4 regions of the Microcoleus sp. F4-D5 genome follow, and region 4 is predicted to be linked to each of the others. Evidence: riboswitches for the same ligand, from Rfam matches in the RefSeq annotation. Region 4 holds a riboswitch; each other region holds the start of a gene.

What was found. Region 4 has a riboswitch for cobalamin ahead of cobG (precorrin-3B synthase). Riboswitches for the same ligand answer to the same signal wherever they lie in the genome.
Region 1: linked by a shared signal. The riboswitch ahead of QUA80_RS04570 (hypothetical protein) and the one ahead of cobG (precorrin-3B synthase) in region 4 are both predicted to bind cobalamin.
Region 2: linked by a shared signal. The riboswitch ahead of QUA80_RS04605 (energy-coupling factor ABC transporter permease) and the one ahead of cobG (precorrin-3B synthase) in region 4 are both predicted to bind cobalamin.
Region 3: linked by a shared signal. The riboswitch ahead of QUA80_RS07275 (DUF1636 domain-containing protein) and the one ahead of cobG (precorrin-3B synthase) in region 4 are both predicted to bind cobalamin.

The regions. Positions count from the first base shown of each region.
Region 1 is NZ_JAUBSX010000006.1:32,781-36,993, forward strand. Features, by position in the region: gene QUA80_RS04555 (dihydrofolate reductase family protein) at 1-125, shown strand, start outside; gene QUA80_RS04560 (ABC transporter ATP-binding protein) at 129-977, opposite strand; gene QUA80_RS04565 (methyltransferase domain-containing protein) at 1,185-2,051, opposite strand; gene QUA80_RS04570 (hypothetical protein) at 2,071-2,511, opposite strand; cobalamin riboswitch at 2,674-2,818, opposite strand; gene QUA80_RS04575 (Uma2 family endonuclease) at 2,857-3,435, opposite strand; gene QUA80_RS04580 (ABC transporter substrate-binding protein) at 3,643-4,213, opposite strand, start outside.
Region 2 is NZ_JAUBSX010000006.1:40,485-44,697, forward strand. Features, by position in the region: gene QUA80_RS04590 (DUF2207 domain-containing protein) at 1-214, opposite strand, end outside; gene cbiQ (cobalt ECF transporter T component CbiQ) at 483-1,277, opposite strand; gene QUA80_RS04600 (energy-coupling factor ABC transporter substrate-binding protein) at 1,352-1,684, opposite strand; gene QUA80_RS04605 (energy-coupling factor ABC transporter permease) at 1,688-2,407, opposite strand; cobalamin riboswitch at 2,469-2,615, opposite strand; gene QUA80_RS04610 (Uma2 family endonuclease) at 2,790-3,572, shown strand; gene QUA80_RS04615 (FAD-dependent oxidoreductase) at 3,815-4,213, shown strand, end outside.
Region 3 is NZ_JAUBSX010000010.1:53,954-58,166, forward strand. Features, by position in the region: gene QUA80_RS07265 (GTP-binding protein) at 1-723, opposite strand, end outside; gene cobW (cobalamin biosynthesis protein CobW) at 905-1,939, opposite strand; gene QUA80_RS07275 (DUF1636 domain-containing protein) at 2,203-2,613, opposite strand; cobalamin riboswitch at 2,636-2,782, opposite strand; gene QUA80_RS07280 (serine/threonine-protein kinase) at 3,114-4,213, shown strand, end outside.
Region 4 is NZ_JAUBSX010000079.1:29,159-33,371, forward strand. Features, by position in the region: gene cbiE (precorrin-6y C5,15-methyltransferase (decarboxylating) subunit CbiE) at 1-441, opposite strand, end outside; gene QUA80_RS27080 (GNAT family N-acetyltransferase) at 462-959, opposite strand; gene QUA80_RS27085 (hypothetical protein) at 1,127-1,531, opposite strand; adenosylcobalamin-variant (AdoCbl-variant) riboswitch at 1,744-1,823, shown strand; gene cobG (precorrin-3B synthase) at 1,866-3,401, shown strand; gene QUA80_RS27095 (precorrin-8X methylmutase) at 3,550-4,179, shown strand; gene QUA80_RS27100 (precorrin-2 C(20)-methyltransferase) at 4,176-4,213, shown strand, end outside.

The DNA of each region.
Region 1 (4,213 bases), on a different contig from region 4:
CACCTTTGCTACCGCGCACGATCGCAACACCCCCGCTAAGACTTTTATCCGCGAAGGTTTATGGAGATGCCTTCGCAGAGTTGCACTATGAAGTTCCTGTCCGGCCAGATCGCACAACTGCTTAATCTTTAAAGCAGCCGCCGCGCTTGTAAAATCTCTTGTTGCAACAGCTCAAAAGTGTGAATTTTTGAGTTATCATCTCTCTCAACGATCGCCCTTATTTGCTCCATCAGCTCGATCGCCAGCGGTACCCCAAGCTGCAATTGTTCCAAGACATCCCGCTGAGCAAAAACGGTTTCCGGTGTTCCTTCTAAAATCAATTTTCCTCGATCCATTACAAACACCCAATCAGCCCAGCGGTAGATGAAATCGAGGTCGTGACTTGCTAACAGAATGGTGGTTCCGGCGCTGTGAATTTGTTGGAGTAAACCGATAAGTTGTCGGGTGTGACGCGGATCGAGATAGGCGGTAGGTTCATCTAGCAGCAGCAGTTTGGGCTTGAGAACCATGATATCGGCGATCGACACCCGCTTTTTCTGCCCTAAACTGAGATTGTGAATTGGTTCGCGGGCGAGTTCGCTTAGATCGAATTGGTCGATCGCCTGCTGTACCTGTTGAGCAATTTCGGATTCTTTTAAGCCTAAATTGTACAATCCGTAGGAGATATCTTCTTCTACCGTCGAAGCTACTAATTGATGTTCGGGGTTTTGAAAGACGAGTCCGATTTGTTGGCGCAGTTTCGTCAAAGATTTGCGATCGTAGCGCAAGGGTTCACCGTGCCAGCTAATAATTCCCTGTTGCGGTTGATACAAGCCATTTGCTAACAAAAAAAAGGTGGTTTTGCCGCAGCCGTTTTGACCGATTAGCCCGCAGCGTTTCCCAGCGGGTACTTTGAGATTTAAACCCTGAATAGCCACTCGCGAACCGCAGGGATAGGAGTAGGAAATGCCAGCGAATTCGAGAATCCATTCAGACATATTTGTTATTTGTTATTTGTTATTTTTTATTTAGCCTTGTTCCCAGGCTCTGCCTGGGAATAAATACCCGGAGGCTATGCCTCCAATTACCGATTACCGATTACCGATTTCTATTGTATAGAAATCCTTGCAGGAGTCGTAAACTTTTACCCCACCCCAACCCTCCCCTTATCAAGGGGAGGGAGTAAGAAATTCACACAATTTGTATCAGCCTCGATCGGATTTTGACAACTGCCAAAGTTGCATTTCATAACAGAGATGTTGCTCAAAAAGTTGACTTGCATCCAATCCTTCAACCACCAGCTTCTTGAACCAGCGACGAAATATCCAGCGCAGGAATTTGTGGACGGGGGGAACTGCGATCGCAATTAAATCCGCAACATAAATCATTGTGTTCAGTCCATACCTGCGGAAAGTATCTACATACAGGTCAATCGTCGGTAAAATATGAGCCGAAATATCCTCAGTTTTTACTACATTGAACCCCGCTTGCATCAATGCAATCTGAAGCTCTTTCACCACGTGACAGTTAGAAAACATTCCCTCTGTATAGTTAACATCAGAGCGCATCATATCGGCAAGCAGTACATAACCACCAGGATTGAGGACAGTGGCAGCACCCTTAGCAATATCAACAGCCGACATATACTGGCTACTTTCGCTAAAGAGAATAAGATCGTAGAAATGGGTTGCTTTGAAGTCTTCAAACCTCGTGAGGTGGAAGATTGCCCGATCGTCCGTACACTTGAGAAAGCGCTGTTGTTGGAACGGATCGGGTGCGAGTCCCTCCACTCGAAAACCTCGATCGAGCAAATAAGCCGCATTTCCCCCTATCCCGCATCCTACATCCAGCACGGTTTTGATGTCTTTGGGGATCAAATCCAAGAGTTTATCTGTGTAAGCTTGCTGAGCGATGCGCAGCCGCGCGATCGTGAGTTCCTCAGCAGGCACAGGTAGGGTTTTCCAATAACCGTAGTGAAGGTAGGGCGAATCTGTCAGGCCCAAATAGTAATTAAGCGCTGCATTTTGGTAGCGAGTTACTTTGGAAATTTCGATTGATTTTGGCTGCGACATTGGGAAAATTTAGTAAGTTTTAGGATTGCGGGCAGAGTTGAAATTCTTCCCAGCGCTTGCATACCTGTTCATAGCACTCAACAGGAGAAATTGCCAACTTTTGCAACAAATTAATATCAATCTGAGCGTTGGCGATCGACAAAAATATAATTGCTTCCTTTGGCTCGTAGCCAGCAATGATTTGGAGCAGATTTAAAACAGTGTTTTCCTCTATTTCTAGTTGTTGCAAATAAACGGTTGCTTCCAAGTCGGAAATAAATTCCAGATCGTACTTTATAGTATCTACGCTCCAATTCACAGAGGGGTTAATGGGAGTATTGATTTGGCAAGCAACCAAGCCTCGCCCTCGATGCAAAAAACCATTCCAAGCAGTATATCCGATCGACAAAATATTCTGATGAATAAACAAGTTTTGCCAGTACCCAAAACTACCCTGCCAAACACTATCTTCCACTCGCATTTCTTTTCATTTCCATTAAAATACAATATGCTTTAGAACGCCCATCAAATTACATCAGCGTTCATCTGCGTTTATCGGCAGATATCTGCGGTTAAAAAATCCCAATCCAATAATAAAAAAAATAATAAACTCACCATCATCCATACCTCGCAGATGAAAAACATGATTGCAAACAAATCGGCGGGCATTCTGACTCAGAGAAGCAAGAATCTCCTTACAGTTGCGGGACAGCGCCGGATTCGCACCGAACTTTCCCCCTTACGTCTGATGGCTGTTCTCCATCAGAGCCGATCGATATACGGGAATATTACCACTATTTGGAACATTTGACAAAAAACCGTCCGCCTATTCACCAAACTCAATATTTTCATACAAATTGGCCAGCGAAATTTCCACAGCAACAGATGTTAAACTCAACCGATCGCCCATACAGCTATATTCCGAAAAAATCCACTTATTCGCATCTGTTTTAGAATATTGCTCCACCCGCAGCCGATATTGAGCGATAAATAAATACTCTTGAAAACTAGGAATACTGCGATAAGCAGCAAACTTTTCATCGCGGTCATAAGCTTTAGTACCTTTAGATAGCACCTCAGCAATAAACACGGGATTAGTAATTGTATCCGTCCGTCCAGATTGCAGCTCGATCGGGCGCGCTACCACCATCGCATCCGGGTAAGTATAATTATTAAGCTGGGAAATCCACAGCCGCTGATCCGAACCAAAAGTCCGATACGGTTTCCCTTTTAACGCCAGCTTCAGCGCAACAACTAAATTAGTGGTAATTTCATTGTGATTCGGTGTACCGCCAGCCATCAGAACAATGTCCCCATTGATAAATTCATGCCGATCCAGAGAATTGATTTCCAATTCTAGATATTCCTCAGCCGTGTAGGTTTTGGTTTCAACTGGCGCGATCATATATAACGCTCTCTTTTAATCTACTTATTTTAGTTTATCTTTAAAATTTTCCTAATTCAAGACAAAAGTAGATTTCAATCATGCGAATAAACAGGCAAGATGCCTGTGAAGCGAAGAGGGAATTTTCTGGTGGGGCGGGCAGGATGGTCCCCCCTGAAAGGCTGATTGAGAATGTGCAAGATGTGAGGGCGATCGCACTTAACAAGCTTACCGCAGCGGGACAAAGTTATAGCCAGTGCTTCCTCCTTGTTTAACTTGCACTAAAATCGGCTTATTAGCCCGATCGCCCGTGGGCAAAAACTTCACATCCTCGCTCGATCCTGCTGCCGAGAAATTCGGATTTCTGAGTGCTTGTTGCAACCCGAACCGCGTATTGCTTTGACGCAAGCCGGCGATGACAGCTTGAGTCGCGTCAAAACTCGTTGCTGTTCGCCAATTTACTACTCCTCCCCAGCGCTGACTGGCATTTTTAGGAAATGGATTGTTGGGATTAGTTTCAGGATGCCAGGGAACGGGCAAAACAAGCCCGTCAACGTCCTTTTGCCCGTCTTTTAGCGTTTGAAAGGTGTAAAGAGTTGAACTGCTGTAAAGCGCTAATTTGCCTTGATTTGCACGGGCTAGATCGATCGCGCGATCGATGCGATCTACGTGGGATGCTAGCATCAATCCTTGTGCACCTTGGCTAACAGCATCCGCGATCGCAGCGTTAGGATTAAATGTCGGCGCTGACAAGTCGCAGACAATAGGAACTAATCTGCCACCTGATGCTAAAAGAGAG
Region 2 (4,213 bases), on a different contig from region 4:
AGCGATATCGTTCAGTGTTGTAGTCGGCTGTGAACACATATTTTTGGGTTTCGGTAACTAACATATCTCCGTTCGTCTGAACGTCGATTGTGACGTTGATGTTATCCCAGTAAAACGGTAGTTGTTGGGCTGCTGCATGAGTGACTGTGACCATAAATACGGTCAAGGAGGTCATTAAGAAATAAAGTATTTTTTTGAAGTGCCGTTTGTTCATAATGTAATTTCCCTACATAACAGCTATTGATGACAATTATTCAATAGGTTTATTGTAAGGTCAATTCATAAAAATCATTACTTTAGTTCATAAAAGTCATATTGATAAAATGAAGATTGGGATGGTTTGCTTCTAGCTTGGAAGGGCTAGAAGCCCATCTCACAATTCATTTAGAATTGCTAAGGTGGTGCACCTCTAATTTTGACAGTCCTGTTTCTTGAAACCATGAGTGGGGTGGGCTTCTAGCCCGCCCCAAAGTTTAATTAGATTAAAATACAACACCTAACAAAGTTAAAACTGTACACCCAAACACGGCTTCCAAGGTATATCTTCGCGAAGGTTTGTAAGGGTAAGAATTCCAAACGCGCAGTTCTCCATTAAAGCCGCGCGACGCTAAACTCAGCGAGACTTGACGGTAGTTTTCCAAAGTTCGCTGAAGCAATTGCCCGATTAAAATACCTAAACTGTGCATTCCCAGCTTCCAAGTGCGGTAGCCGCAGCGCGAGTTTTGAGCAATCCAAAGTTCATCGGCGATCGCCAATAAGCTAAAAATAAACCGATACATTAGTAATAGCAGTTCTGTGACTAACTCTGGACAGCGTAATTGTCTGAGAATTTGCAAGATTTCGGTAAATGGCACCGTCAAGAGGATGAAATACATACAGCTTGTCGATGCGAAGGCGCGGGCAAACAGCAAGCTCACTTGGTATATCCCAGAGCGGCTCACATAGAGATAAAAAGTGCCGGTGCTAATGCCCCAACCTTGCCAAATATCCCACCCAATTGCCGGGATACGATCGCCCGCAACCGCACCCATCGCCAAAGCAGGCAAACTTGTCAGCAAAAACATCAATGGTAGCGACAGCAACCGCAAATACAGTTTCCCCGGAATACCCGCATAGACGACGATCCAGACGGCCAACCAAAGGGCGATCGACAATTGGACGATCGCCCCAGAAACTAGAGACAGAATTAAAAGGGCGATCGCAAAGGATAACTTGTGAGATGGCGGCAACCCCCGCAAGCGATTTGTATAAGCCAGACTATCAATCTGATGGTTCATTCCAAAGTCTTTCAGTCCGCGCAGGCGGACTTTGTATGTGTAGAAGCGAATTCTATTCGCCGTTTATTCGCCATTTATTCCGACGGCGATTCATCATCAGATTTATGAGATTCCGTGCGCCCCTTGTACAGCCCGATCGCGTAGCCAATTACGCCAGCCCCTAGCGCCGCTTGAGTCGCAAACAGCAAACTTTCAATTTCTCCGCTAGCAGGCTCAAAAAAGTGGTTAAACCAAGGTTGATAGTCCGGTTGAATTTCCGCAATCGCTTTCTCAGCTTCCCCATCCGCTCCGCCGTATTCACCCCGGACAAAAACTAGGGGAATAACGGCAAGCGCGATGACAGCAATTACCAACATCCAATTTTGTTGTGAAGTAGCTTGCTGATTTCTTGTGTTTTTTTGACTCACGGCTTATGACTCCTGTCTCAATAATTTCAAAGTTTCCAACTCCTGCTTCCCGTAAGAATGCAGCCAATTCCAGACTAATACAGTCAGCAATCCCTCACTGATTGCTAGGGGTACTTGAGTGATAGCAAAGATGCCAACAAACTTGAGAAACGAAGCCATAAAACCGCCGCTTGCTGCCGGAAAAGCTAACGCTAATTGAATCGAAGTCACCACATAAGTCAGTAAATCTGCCAAAGCCGCCGCACAAAAAATTGCCGCCCGCTGGTTGCCAGTTCGCAACAGCAATTGATAGATAAAATACGCGGCAAACGGGCCGACAATCGCCATCGAAAACATATTCGCTCCCAGCGTTGTCAAGCCACCGTGCGCTAACAGTAACGTTTGAAACAACAGGACTAAAGCCCCCAGTACCGCCATCACCGAAGGGCCGAACAAAATTGCACCCAAACCCGTACCCGTCGGGTGAGAACAACTGCCCGTTACCGAGGGAATTTTTAAAGCAGAAAGCACAAAAGTAAACGCACCCGCCAAAGCAAGCAATAGTTTAAGTTCCGGGTGTTCTTTTGTAATGCGAGCAATCGATCGCAAACCTACTGCAAAAAAAGGCAACGCCACCATCCACCAAAACGCAGCCCACTGCACCGGCAAAAAACCTTCCGAAATGTGCATAGCTGCGGCGGGCGTTGCCGATCCCAGGACAATATAACAACTCAAGCCAGCCATCAATCCCAAGCTGACCAATTTCCGATTTCTGGCCTTCACGCTGAACCTCGCAGATGAGACTATGTAAATTAACACATCGGCGGGCATCCTGACTCAGAAAGCGACATGACTCTCATTACAGTTGCGGGACAGCGCCGGACTTGCACCGAACTTTCCCCGTTTCCTCTAACGGCTGCTCCCCATTAGAACCGACTGGTTAGACATAGTTTAGTCGATCGCGTAAGTCTCAGCAAATATTTTACAAAAATTCATTCAGATTAACTCTGTCAAAATTACCTATCATATTTTCTTCTTTTCCTTCGCGTCTTCGCGATTCGTTCAATCAATACTATCGCCAAACAAATCAACGGTATAATATTAATGAGTTTTGAGGAAAGCCGCAATGTTACAGTACAACTTGCCCAGGCACTGGCCCTCAGCCGATGAACTACCAGACTCTGATGAAACGCCTGTGGATAACGAACTGCAAGAACTAATACCGGGGTTGTTAAAAGCAATATTGCTGATACTTTGGGCAGAACGCATGGACTGGTTTTTTGGCATAGATATGGGTATCTATTATCACCCCGATCAACCTGCCATTGTGCCAGATGCTTTCTTGAGTTTAGGTGTAGAAAGGTTTTACGATGAAGAATTGCGTCCCAGTTACGTGCTGTGGGATGAAAATGTTTTGCCGACTTTTGTGCTGGAAGTAGTTTCCCCAACTTATCGCAAGGAATACAGCACAAAGTTGGAGGAATATCAAGCTTTAGGCGTACTTTATTACGTGATTTATTCTTCCCGCCGCCGCCGTAAACCCCGTTTGGAAGTACACAAGTTAGTCAATGGGAAGTACGAGTTGCAGCCAGGAAATCCAGTTTGGATGCCAGAAATTGGTTTGGGGATTGGTTGTGAAAGGGGAAGTTATTCTGGGGTGACAAGGGAGTGGTTGTATTGGTATGATGCCGGTGGAAAACGTTATCTGACTCCTGAAGAACAGGTGAAAGAATCAGCGCAGCGCGCCCAACAGGAATCGCAGCGCGCCCAACAGGAATCGCAGCGCGCCCAACAGGAAGCCCAGCGCGCCCAACAGGAATCGCAGCGCGCCGATCGATTGGCCCAACGTTCCGATCGACTAGCTCAGCGACTGCGGGAGTTGGGGATAGATCCTGATAATCTAAGCTGATGGCAATCAAGAGCACCAGACTGACGGACTCTAGACGCTGAGAAACCGAGTTTTTAAACCGAGATCGATCGTCCTCAACGAAAAATTTTCTGGAAAAAACCCGGTTGCCGCATCCAGGAATATGTGAATATTTATCGCAAAACTCAGGAAAAATGCAGCTAGATGTGGAAAAAACAGAGAGTTTGACGGAAAACATTGAGATGCAGCTCGAAAAAATGACAATCAGCAGAGGTTATTAAACAATGGTCATGGATCTGCGTTATTACGATGTCATCGGCTTTGGTGATGAAGTTCCAGGAGTTCTCGCTGTTATCTCGGCGGCCAGAGAATATCGTCGCCGCACAAAGCGTTATCCGCGAGTTCTGCTGATGTCTAAAGGAAGCTTGCAAGAAGGAATTGGCGGGCATTTGGTAAGAGGCGGCCTTGCTTATTTAGATAGAAGCCAGATTAGTGAAGAACTTCAAAAATCTTTAAATTTAGATATCTTTGGTTCACCGGCGGCAATCTATAAAGAGTTCCTGCAAAAATCCGGTGTCAGCGCAATTGCACTTGACCCCCGCAAAGCCAGTGCAGCGCTGAAAGAAATGCTGTTACAAGCTGGAGTCGATATCCTCAGCAAAGTAGAAATTCAATCAGTCAAT
Region 3 (4,213 bases), on a different contig from region 4:
GCCGTCAATAGCACCGGATTCTACTATTGCTACCGAAGTAACAGTTTCGTCGTGTTCGTGATCGTGCTCGCCCAAAAAGTCGGGCTCGATTTCTAATGCCCGGTTCAAATCAAATGCTTTGACGCCCAACAAAGCATCCATTTGTAATTCAGCGTTGCGGGTGCGGTGAATTTTTGCCATTGCATTCATGGCGCGAATTCGCTTTTCTAATTCTGCCAATTCTTCCTCAGTCACTAAATCAGTTTTGTTGAGCAAAACTACATCGGCAAATGCAATTTGTTCTTGAGCTTCGTCTGCGTCCCAGTGCTGCCAGATGTGCTTGGCATCGACTACGGTGACAACTGCGTCTAGCAGCAATTTTTCCCGCATATCTTCGTCTACAAAAAAGGTTTGAATTACGGGTGCGGGGTCGGCTAAACCTGTTGTTTCGATGACTATGTGGTCGAATTTGTCTCGCCGCTTCATCAAGTTGCCGATAATCCGAATTAAATCGCCTCGGACTGTACAGCAAATGCAGCCGTTGTTCATCTCGAAAATTTCTTCGTCGGCATCAATTATCAGTTGGTTGTCGATGCCTACTTCGCCGAATTCGTTGACGATGACTGCAACTTTTTTGCCGTGTTCCTGTGTTAAAATGCGGTTCAGTAGCGTAGTTTTGCCTGCGCCGAGATAACCCGTGAGAACGGTAACAGGAACTGATTCGATCGCCCCAGCAGTCACCATACTTGACCTCGATTATTGTACAATGATAACCATTATCGCTATTTTATACCAAACTTGCTGGCAGCGGTCACAATATTAAATAATGTTAATAAATTGTTCGTGAGAGCTTGGAGGAGCGAGTTTGCCAATAATATTTGCTGCAATTCAAAATATCCATCAACCCGCCCCTCTCAGATGACAATTAGTTGTTAATTATAGCTGCAATTCGATCGCGTTCTAGCTCTCGACCGATCAGCACTAATTTGGTTTGGCGGAGTTCAGAAGGTTGCCAAGGACGATCGTAAAAATATTCTATGCGCGAGCCCACACCTTGCAACACCATCCTCATCGGTTTCTTGGGAACCGCCACAAACCCTTTAATCCGATAAATTTCCTCCTGCTGCATCAAGGATTGCAGTTTTTTGACCAAAGCTTCAGGTTCAAATTCGCGATCGGCAATAAAGTAAGTCGAGTTAATATCATCATCGTGTTCGTGTTCCTCCTCAGTATCGTGGTGACTCGGGCGAGACTCCAAATCATCCTCAACCGCCGCATTAAATCCCATGAGCACATCAGGGTTAATTTCGCCACCTTTGCAAGGCACAATTTTTACACTCGGACGCAACTCTTGCTGCAACCAGCTTTGGACTTTCTGGTGAGTTTCTGCATCTACGCGATCGACCTTCGTTAAAAGTACCATATCGGCACAGGCTAACTGGTCTTCAAACAATTCCTCGATCGGAGTTTCGTGATCTAAACTAGAATCAGCCTGCTGCTGTGCCATCAAAGCATCGATATCACCGACAAAAGAACCGCTAGCAATAGCTTCGCAATCGACAACAGCAACCACACCGTCTACAGTAGCACCCGTGCGAATTTCCGGCCAGCGAAAAGCTTGAATCAAAGGTTTAGGAAGTGCGAGGCCAGAAGTCTCAATTAAGATACAATCAATTTGTTCTCTGCGCTTCAACAATTCCTGCATAGTCGGCAAGAATTCCTCTTGAACAGTGCAGCAAAGACAACCATTTGTTAGTTCAACAATCTTGCTGTTAACATTTTCTTCTTCGTCGCAAACTTGGCAATCGCGCAGCAATTCTCCGTCAATTCCGATTTCGCCAAATTCGTTAACCAGAACAGCAATGCGGCGACCTTGATTATTTTGCAATAAGTGGCGAATTAAGGTAGTTTTGCCGCTACCGAGAAAACCAGTGATGACAGTAACAGGAATTTTGTGCATTGATAATTTAGTTGTTGTAGTGTGATTGAATATCTTTCAATTTTGGGTCAGTCAATTGCTGACAGGAAACTCGTTAAACCGACAGTCCGGCAGGGGTTTAAACCCCTGCCTCAAAGCGAAAGTCCTCTCAAGAGGACTAATGAGTTTAAAATTTTTATTCTCAGTCCTCTTTAGAGGACTTTCGCTATTAGCCAGGGACTTAAGTCCCTGGCAGATTGGTGGCTTTAGTTATCCCCGATGGGCAAAGCCTGGAAGGAAAGAGCTTAACTTCCCAGCGGCGGAATCTTTGCTAAAACACCTTTTTTCAGAGCTTGAGGACGCTCAGACCAAGGCAACAAACCGTCTGGTTTAGCATAGTATTGACCCGCGCATTCGAGTACAGCCTCGACGCTTTCCGACTCATTTGCTGGTAAATCGCCAAACAGATAAGTGTACTTTCCAACAGCAGCAAAAGACACCGCACAAGAGTGACTGCAAGCACTCATGCACTCAACCTCTTGAATCTCAAATTTATCCGAAAACTCCCAATCTTTAGCGAGTTGCGACAAATTTTCCATGAATTGTTGACCGCCGCTTTTGCCTTCTCGCTTGCCGTTTTTCCAAACACTAGCGCAAGCAGTGCAAACAAATAGACTGTGCTTGGTGCGTACAGCCGTGTTAATTCCATCCATCATCCGTACCTCGCAGATGCGTTCAAAAGTGAGTTAGATATCGGCGGGCATTCTGACTTTAGAAACCACAAGGGTTTCATTACAGTTGCGGGACAGCGCCGGACTTGCACCGAACTTTCCCCGTTTCCTCTAACGGCTGCTCCCCGCTAGAACCGATCGCGAAATCACATCATACCGCACTTGCCGCCTTTTTGGAAAAAAGTTATGTTGGTAATGTCGATTCATCAAAAAAAAATAACTCTTTGTGGAACAGGCATCTTGCCTGTTGCTGACAGGATAGAAACCCATCCCAAAAAACATAACTCTTTGTGGAACAGGCATCTTGCCTGTTCCTGACAGGATATAACCCCACAAAAAAAATAACTCTTTGTGGAACAGGCATCTTGCCTGTTGCTGACAGGATAGAAACCCATCCCAAAAAACATAACTTTTTGTGGAACAGGCAAGATGCCTGTTAATGACGGGCTAGAATCCCCTCCCACAATAAAATTACTACAAACTATATGAACGCATTCTCCGATTTTTCCACTCAGGGCTATCAGATTGAAAAAGAACTCGGACACAACAGTCTCGGCGGCCGAGTTACATACTTAGCGAAAAATACAAATACTCAAAAATTAGTTGTAATTAAGCAATTTCAATTTGCCCAATTAGGTGCTAGCTGGGCAGAATACGAAGCTTACGAACAAGAAATTAAAGTTTTGCAAAAACTGGATTTCCCGGGCATTCCCCGCTATCTCGATTCTTTTCAAACTGACAGCGGTTTCTGCATGGTGCAGGAATACAAAAATGCCGAATCTGCTGTCGCGCGGACTTTTTCGCCGCCGGATATCAAGCAAATTGCGATCGCCACTTTAGAAATTTTAGTTGACCTGCAAGCTCAGAAACCGCCGATAATTCACCGCGACATCAAGCCAGAAAACTTGTTAATAGATGACGAACTCAATGTTTATTTAGTAGACTTCGGTTTTGCGCGGCTAGGAGGTGGAAATATCGCGGCTAGCAGCGTCGTCAAAGGCACGATGGGATTCATGCCGCCGGAACAAATGTTTAACCGAGAATTAACCAAAGCCTCGGATCTTTACGGCTTGGGGATAACGCTGATTTGCTTGTTAACTGGTACGAAATCTGCGGATGTCGGCAACTTGATCGATGCTAATTATAGCATTCATTATCGGCATTTAGTACCGCCGTTGCAGCAGGGTTGGATGAACTGGCTGGAAAGGATGGTAGCACCGAGACTGCAAGACCGATACAAGTCAGCGGCTGATGCTTTAGCCGTTCTGCAATCTCTCGATGTTACCCGCTTGCCGAAAGTCAGAAGTAATCGCGATCGCCTGGAATTAACCGCTACAGAATTGGGAGAAACAATAAAAGAAATAATCGAAATTAGCAACCCAATTCCAGATACAATGCTTGCGGGCAGATGGGAAGTTGCCGCCCATCCGAACGACCCGCCACACACACCTTACGACCACCATTGGATCTCGTTTGAGCCGCAGAAATTTGATAGCAATAATGTTGCTTGCCAAATCCTAGTTGATACCAAACAATTGCTGGCAAGTCAAGCTTATGAGCGCTATATAATCTTGCATACTAATTC
Region 4 (4,213 bases):
CAACACCAGCAAGCGCGCGCCGGAGGACAAAGCAAGGGCGATCGACGCGATCGGGCGATTTGTCAAACTGAAAGTCTCAACTTGGGCCAGCGGCCAACCCAAACGGGCGCAAGCAAGACTAAAAGCCGATGCTGCGGGAATCACAGTCATTTCGGAAATAGGAATTTTGCGCGACAGCGTGACGCCGATGCCGTGACACATCGGATCGCCGCTGGCTAGGACGCACACAAATTGTCCCCGGCGGCGGATGATTTCATCGACTGTTGTCTGCAAAGGCGAAGCCCAAACCAATTGTTCGCGGGTGTCGTCGGTTGGTAGCATTGCTAGGTGACGGGCACCGCCGACAACGACTTGAGATCGAGAGAGTAGAGAACGGGCGATCGCACTTAATCCCGAAAGTCCGTCTTCGCCAATCCCCACCACCGAAAGCCATTTGTGCATTGAATCCTTACTGCTAATTACTACTTATCGATTCTCAAGAATAATATCGGATTTCCATTCATAATTCTTTCTTCTACTTGCCTCATTCCGAGTCTTTCTGCGACTTTAAGCGACTCAATGTTTGGGCGATCGCAGCTTGCGACAACATACTCAAAGCCAAGTTCATCAAAACAATACTCTATTATTTTGGTTGCAGCTTCAGTAGCGTAGCCTTTTTTAGTTGCTGTTGGCAGCAATGCGTAAAGTAACTGGGGCTGTTCTTCTTCAAAAAAATACCACAAACCCACAAATCCAATCACTTCTTGCTCGGTGTTGGTCTCGATAAACCACAAACCGAATTTATTTTCTTCAAACAGCTTTTTGTTTTCGGCAAGCATTTCTTCAACCTTTTGTAGCGACCAGATTTCGCCGTCGCACAGATATCTCCTCACATAGGCATCGATAAAAATTCTATGAAGCGTGTTGAGGTCGCTCTCCACAATCGGTTTCAAAACCAATCTCTGAGTTTCAAGTATCATGCGGATTATTTTTCTCAGGTTCAATAACGATCGCACCTATCAATATTAGTCCGGGACGCACGGCCGGTCATAAACCTGGTTTTTCGACAATACTTGGTTATCGCGCACAGATAAGGCAAAAAACCCGGTTTATGCAGGTTTTGCGTAAGTCTAATTAACAAACAGTGCTAAACCACCGTAATCACTGGATAGTTGTAACTTTCCTTGACTACCAAACCATCTTTCCAATAGCCGATCGAGATTTGGTTGCTTTTGGAATCAATGATTTGACCTTCAACTTTAACGGTGTAATCATTGTACCAATTGGAAATTACTACAAAATCATAATTTTTGTCGGCTGAAACAGCGATGTCTTGACTAATTAATTTTGATTCTCGAAACTCAACTAACATTTCTTGAAAAAAGATTTCTCTTCCTTGGCGGCAGTTTTCTTTGCCGCTAGTAATTGTACCATCTCCTTCAATCATCACAGTGTCATCCGAGTAGTATTTTTCCAAAGCTACTGATGTTTGGAATGTCTCAACAAGGTGATTGATCTCTGCGAGTTTGATTTGCAATTCTTCAATTGTCATAAATAAATAAATAACGCGATCGCAGGTTTTACAGCCGAAGTTAGAAGTCGCGCACTCTTAGAGTGATTTTGACTTAGATTATATATTATAAAAAATTATTCAGGAATCAGCAAGACAATCAAACGAATTTCCTCCCTAAAAGGCGAGCTCGCCCGGAGATTTGTTAAGAAACTCGATCGATCTGGCTGATGCCGATCGACTTGTGATAGATTTCTTAAACCTGAAAGCGGGAAAGTCCGGTGCAATTCCGGCGCTGTGCCGCAACTGTCAAAGTCAGAATGCCGATTTCAGGAGTTTACTTTAGATTCCCTGCGTCGCACGGGGAGGAGTTTCTTTGTTAGCTTTGAGTGAATTGCCGACTTGTCCGGGTTTATTTTACGGTTCCCGCGCCCGAGACGGAATATTATCGAGAATGCGGATTCCGGGGGGAATTTTAAACGCGCAGCAGTGTCGGACGATCGCCGATTTGGTCGATCGATACAGTACCGGTTGTTTGCAAGTAACGAATCGGGCGAATTTGCAAATCCGAGACTTGAATTCGCCAGTTTCTGATGAAGTTTGGCAAGATTTGCTGGAATTGGGATTGGCATCTCGCCGCGTTGAAGTTGACCCGATTCGCAATATTATGGCAAGTCCGACAGCAGGGATCGATCGCCAGCAGTTACTCGATACTCGCCCGCTAGTGAAAGCTTGGGATGATTACCTGCAAACGCATCCCGAATTGTCGGAACTTTCGCCTAAGTTCAGTATTGGCTTTGACGGCGGGGAAGCAGTTTCGATCCGCGATTTACGCAACGATATTGTATTAGCTGCTGAAGGGCGTTCAACCCAATCAGAAATCGTTTTTCGGCTGCATTTAAACAGCGACACACGAATTTTAATCCAAGAATCGCAATGTATTTCAGTATTAGCCGCCCTCGCTAGCGCCTATCTTGAATACACAAAAAATAAGCCTCGAATTGATGGTAAAAAACCGCGTTTGCGTCACCTGCTGGCAGATTGGGGCGCTGAAACTTATCTAGAAAAGGTACAGCATAATTTACCATTTTTATTGCAATTCACATCTTGCAAGTTTCCCAAAAACAGGCAAGATGCCTGTTCCACCAAGAGTGAATTTGCTTGTGGGGTGGGCATCTTGCCCGCCCGATCGATCGCCTCATCTGAAAAATCCCTCCCCCATCACCAACATCTCGGCATTTACCCTCAGCAACAGTCCGGTTTCTCCTACATGGGAATTGCACTGCCCCTAGGTAAGCTAGAATCAAAACAACTGCGGAATTTGGCAAATTTAGCCCAAAATCTAGCCAGCGGTACCCTGAGACTTACGCCGTGGCAAAATCTGTTGATTTCTGATATCCCCAACTCCCAGCTTTTTGAGGTAAAAGAGCAAGTTGCCGATTTGGGATTGCACTCATCCCCAACTCGCCTAGATTCGTGCTTGGTGGCTTGTGCCGGCAGCAGCGGCTGTGCGTCGGCGGCGACAGATACTCAAACTCACGCCTTAGCAATGGCGAGGGATTTAGCGCAAAAATTGACGATCGACCTGCCGATCAACATTCATTTCAGCGGTTGCCAAAAGTCTTGCGCCCAGCACCGGCCAATTGATATCACGCTGCTGGGAATTCAGATTGAGCGAGGAGACGAGATAATCGAAGGTTACAACATTTATGCGGGTAGAAAAGATTTACCCTTCGGGCGGCAAATTTTCCAGAGGGTGAGTGCGGTCGAGATGCCCGGTGCGATCGAGCTTTTGTTGAAGGTATATCAGCGGTTTCGAGAGCCTTTGGAGTCATTTGGTGAGTTTGTCGATCGGCTGGCGATCGACCAATTACAGGAGTTATTGAACACCGAAAATGGGAATTTAAACTGAAAAAAGATTCCATTGAAACTGACAAATTTTAATCATTTGTCTTTCTATATCTCTTGATAATTCTTCATTCGCGCCCTTTCCATCTTCGCGGTTTATTCAAAAAATCTATTTCACAAATCCAACAAAATTCCCATAACAGTTTTAAACAATGATTGACTACATTCGAGACGGAACAGAAATCTACATCAAATCCTTTGCCACAATTCGATCCGAAACAGATTTGTCAACCTTGCCGCCCGATTTAGAATCGGTAGCCGTGCGACTAATTCACAGTTGCGGCATGACCGATATAGTTACAGATTTAGCAGCTTCGCCCGGGGCCGCAACCTGCGGACGCCAAGCCCTCTCAGCAGGTGCGCCTATCCTGTGCGATGCCCGGATGGTGGCCGAAGGCATCACTCGCAAACGCCTTCCCGCTGACAATCAGGTGATTTGCACCCTCTGGCATTCCGAAATCCCGGAGTTGGCGCGGCAAATGGGAAATACTCGATCGGCTGCAGCTGTGGATTTGTGGCTGGACAACTTGCAGGGTGCAGTTGTGGCCATAGGCAATGCCCCGACAGCTTTGTTCCGACTGCTGGAAATGCTGGATGCCGGAGCACCCAAACCGGCTTTAATTCTGGGTTTCCCGGTAGGATTTGTCGGGGCTGCCGAATCCAAAGCCGAACTGGCAGCCAACAGTCGGGGAGTGCCATTTATTACGCTGCACGGGCGGCGCGGTGGCAGTGCAATGGCAACGGCTGCCGTGAATGCGTTAGCGAAAAAGGATGAATTATGACTGAGGCTACTGGTAAATTGTACGGTTTGGGTAT